2 regions of the Pseudonocardia sp. EV170527-09 genome follow, and region 2 is predicted to be linked to the other one. Evidence: riboswitches for the same ligand, from Rfam matches in the RefSeq annotation. Region 2 holds a riboswitch; the other holds the start of a gene.
What was found. Region 2 has a riboswitch for S-adenosylmethionine ahead of thrC (threonine synthase). Riboswitches for the same ligand answer to the same signal wherever they lie in the genome.
Positions count from the first base shown of each region.

Region 1: linked by a shared signal. The riboswitch ahead of FVA95_RS21040 (aminotransferase class V-fold PLP-dependent enzyme) and the one ahead of thrC (threonine synthase) in region 2 are both predicted to bind S-adenosylmethionine.

Region 1 covers NZ_VRMC01000076.1:2,573-4,770, forward strand. The annotation lists gene FVA95_RS21035 (hypothetical protein) at 62-742, opposite strand; SAM riboswitch class IV at 816-930, shown strand; gene FVA95_RS21040 (aminotransferase class V-fold PLP-dependent enzyme) at 974-2,198, shown strand, end outside.
Region 2 covers NZ_VRMC01000022.1:36,093-38,290, forward strand. The annotation lists gene holA (DNA polymerase III subunit delta) at 93-1,061, opposite strand; SAM riboswitch class I at 1,202-1,355, shown strand; gene thrC (threonine synthase) at 1,362-2,198, shown strand, end outside.

The sequences.
Region 1 (2,198 bases), on a different contig from region 2:
CTCGTCGGGATGTGTCCCGACCGGGTAGCCGCTGTGCGCCGGATGATGCATCCGGCGGGGATCAGTTCCCCGGGCCGTCCGCGGCGCCGTCCCGGGCGCCGTCCCGGGTCACCGCGTCCTCCGGGACCGCCTCGCCGCTGTCGTCGAGGTGCACCAGCGGCAGCCCCGCGAGCTGGCCCGCGGTCATCCCGTGCGCGACGCCGAGCACGTCGTTCTGGGACTTCTTCATCCGGGCGTCCACCAGGCCGGACAGGCTGTAGGCGACCCGGCCGAGCAGCCTGACCGTCGTCTCGTCGACGAGCGGGCGCGGGGTGGAGACGACGGCGACGCCCCGGGGCGTCCCGTCGTTGGACTGGGCCACGCCGATCGAGTACGACTCGCGCGGGTTCACGTGCCGCGAGGCGTAGTGGTCGCGGAGCTTGAACACCATGTCGTGGAACCCGCTGACGTCCCCGTCGAGCTCCAGCGACGTCAGGTCGTCGGTGGTCAGCGTCTTCGTCCGGCCGGAGAAGCACCGCACGTAGCCGATCAGGGCGCCGGTCCACAGGGCCTCGACCAGCGCCGGGTCGGCGTCCACCCGCACCGGGCCGGACTCGGGCCCGCCCAGGGCGGTGACCAGGTGCTCGCAGCAGCGCAGCACGTACTGCAGGTCCTCGAAGACCGCGGCGAGCTGGGCCAGCTCGCCGGACTCCGGGACGTCGATCCGCCGGACCGTGGTGGGCGCGGGGTGCGTGTCCGTCATCGGTCAGACGCTATCCGGGGTGGCGATGCTCACGTGTCTCCATCTGAGACGGTCTGCTAGCTTCGTCGCCGAAGGTCACGAGTGCCAGCGCGAAGCCCCGGCTCGCTGGACGGCAACCCTCCTCCGCGGTGGGGTGCCCCGGGTGATGACCGGGCCGACGCGACACCCGCAGTCGGCAAGCGCGGATCCGTGCGCCACGCCGGGTCCCCGAGATCGGCCGGAGGCCCGATCATGACCCTCGCCCTGCCACGTCCCGTCCAGCACGCGCTGCCCCGCGTCGTCGGTGCGGACCTCACGGTCCCGCTCGTCGACGGCCGGTGGGCCCGCTACTGCGACCTCGACTCCGCCGCATCGGCGCCGGCGCTGGAGCCGGTCGCCGCGCACGTCGCCGAGGTGCTGCCGTACCACGGCAGCGTGCACCGCGGCGCGGGCTGGACCTCGAAGGTCTGCACCGCGCTCGTGGAGAACGCCCGCGCCGACGTCGCCCGGTTCGTCCGGGCCCGCGCCGACGACGTCGTGGTGTTCACCCGCAACACCACCGACGCGCTCGGCCTGCTCGCCCGCGCCGTCCCCGGCCCGGTGGTGACCCTGGACCTGGAGCACCACGCGACGCTGCTGGCCTGGCGCGACCGCGAGCACCGCGTCGTGCCCGCCGCCGCCACCCTGGCCGCGACGCTCGATACGTTGCGGGCCGAGCTCGCCGCCCGTCCCGACGCCGCGCTGGTCGCGGTCACCGGGGCGTCCAACGTGACCGGCGAGCTCCTCCCAGTCGCCGAGATCGCGCGGATCGCGCACGCCGCGGGTGCCCGGCTGTGCGTCGACGCCGCCCAGCTCGCCCCGCACCGGCGCGTCGACCTGGCCGGGTGGGACGCGGACTACGTCGCACTGTCCGGGCACAAGCTCTACGCGCCCTACGGCGCCGGGGTCCTCGTCGGTCGCCGGGACTGGCTCGACGCCGCCGACCCGCACGTCGCGGGCGGGGGAGCGGTCCGCTCCGTGTCCGTCGCCGACGGCCCGGGCGGCGGCACCGTCACGGAGTGGCTGCCGTCGCCGCAGCGGCACGAGGGCGGCACCCCGAACGTGCTCGGTGCCGCCGCGCTCGGAGCGGCCTGCCGGAGCCTGGACCCGTTGATCGACGACATCGTGCCCGCTCACGAGCGCGAGCTCGCCGACCGTCTGCACGCCGGCCTGGCGACGGTCCCCGGGCTGCGGACCCTGTCCTGCTTCGACGACGTGGGCGACCGCACCGCGACCGTCTCGTTCACCCTGGGCGAGCTGCCCGCCGGGCTGGTCGCCGCGGCGCTGTCGGCCGAGTACGGCATCGGCGTCCGCGACGGCCGGTTCTGCGCCCACCCGCTGCTGGCGCGGCTCACCGGCGGCCGCGACGCGGTGCGCGCGTCGCTGGGCCTGCGCACCGGCTCCTCCGACGTCGACCGGCTGGTCGACGCGCTGACCG
Region 2 (2,198 bases):
GCCCCGGACCGCTCGTGTCCCCGCACCGGACACGTCCCTCGACCGATCGCGTTCCCGGGCCGGGGCCCGTGCGCGTGCTGCGGGCGCGGGGCTCAGCGCGGGGTGCGGGCGGACACGACCGCCAGCACGGCTCTCTCCAACGCGTACCCCGCGTCCGCGGCGACGCCCTTGACGTCGGCGTTCACCCGGGCGGTCGCCGCGATGGCGACGGCGAGCTGCTCCGGACGCCACTGCCGGACCGTCTGTTGCGCCTTGCGGATCTTCCACGGAGGCATGCCCAGCTCACCGGCCAGCCGGTTCGGGTCTCCCCGCCCGGCCGAGCCGACCTTGGCCAGGGTGCGCACCGAGTCCGCGAGCGCGTCGGCGATCAGGACGTGCGGGACACCGAGCACCAGCGCCCACCGCAGCGCCTCCATCGCCGCCCGCCGGTCCCCCGCGACCGCCGCGTCGGCCACCGCGAAGCCGGAGGACTCCGCCCGGCCGCGGTGGTAGCGCCGCACCCCGGCCTCGTCCACGGCGCCGCCGGTGTCCGCGACGAGCTGCCCGGCCGCGGCCGCCAGCTCCCGCAGGTCCGACCCGACCGCCTCGACCAGTACCGCGAGCGCACCGGGGGTGATGGTGCCGCCGTGGCGGCGCACCTCGTCGCGCACGAAGTCCGACCGCTCGTCGGCGCGGGTGATGCGGTTGCAGGTGACGGTGTGCGCCCCGGCCTTGCGCATCAGGTCCAGGACCGCCTTGCCCTTCGCCCCCCCGGCGTGCTGGACCACCAGAACGATCCTGTCGGCCGGGTCCTTCACGTAGTCGGCGAGGGCGGCGGTCATGTCCTTGTTCGCATCCTGGCCATGAGTGAGCACGATCACCCTGCCCTCCGCGAAGAGCGAGGGGCTGAGGTGCCCGGCGAGCTCGCCGGGTGCCACCTCGGAGGTGCGGAAGCGGCGCAGCTCGGTCTCCGGATCGCGCTGCCGGGCGCGCCGGACCAGGTCGGACACCGCCCGCTCGGCCAGGAACTCCTCGTCCCCGACGACCAGCTGCAGCGGGCCCGGTTCGCTCGTGCTGCTCACACCCCCATGGTGGCCCACACCCCCGACAACGGGTGAGCCGCGTCCCGGCACGACGACCTCGTCTGGCGGTGCGGTGCCCCGTTCGCGTACCGTCGTCGTCGATTCCGGCGCTCGGCGTCCGGAGCACCACAACCACATATGGCTCATCCAGAGGGGCAGAGGGAACGGCCCGTTGAAGCCCCGGCAACCGGCGTCGCACGACGATCCGCCCAGACCTGCGCATTCCGCGCGGCGAGGACGTCGACGAACACGGTGCCAATTCCGGCCCGCCACCTCCGGCGGGACAGATGAGGAGATCTCGTGACTCTCACTGCTGCGCCCGAAACCACCTCTGCCTACGACCTGGGCTCCGCGCGCGCTCTCGCGTGCCGCGAGTGCCGCCACGAGACCCCGCTCGCCGCGGAGTTCGCGTGTCCGCGCTGTTTCGGCCCCCTCGAGGTGGCCTACGACTTCCCGAAGGTCACCCGCGCCTCCATCGAGGCCGGTCCGAAGTCGATCTGGCGCTACAAGGACCTGCTGCCGGTCCCCTCGACCGTCGAGCAGCACGCGAACACCGAGCCCGGCCTGACCCGGCTGATCGAGGCCGACAACCTGGCCCGCGCGCTCGGGGTCCGCAAGATCTGGATCAAGGACGACACGGGCAACCCGACGCACTCGTTCAAGGACCGCGTCGTCGCCGTCGCGCTCGCCGCCGCCCGTGAGCTCGGCTTCTCGGTGCTGTGCTGCCCCTCCACGGGCAACCTGGCCAACGCCGTGGCCGCCGCGGCCGCCCGCGCCGGCTGGGACTCGGTCGTGCTGGTCCCGTCCTCGCTGGAGCAGGCGAAGATCGTCACCACCGCCGTCTACGGCGGCACCCTGCTCGCCGTCGACGGCAACTACGACGACGTCAACCGGCTCGCCACCGAGCTGGCCGCCGAGCACGAGGACTGGGCGTTCGTGAACGTCAACGTCCGCCCGTACTACGCCGAGGGCTCGAAGACCCTGGGCTACGAGGTCGCCGAGCAGCTCGGCTGGCGGCTCCCGCAGCAGGTGGTCGTCCCGGTCGCATCCGGCTCCCAGCTCACCAAGATCGACAAGGGGTTCACCGAGCTCGGCACCCTGGGTCTGGTCGAGCCCACCCCCTACACCGTGTTCGGC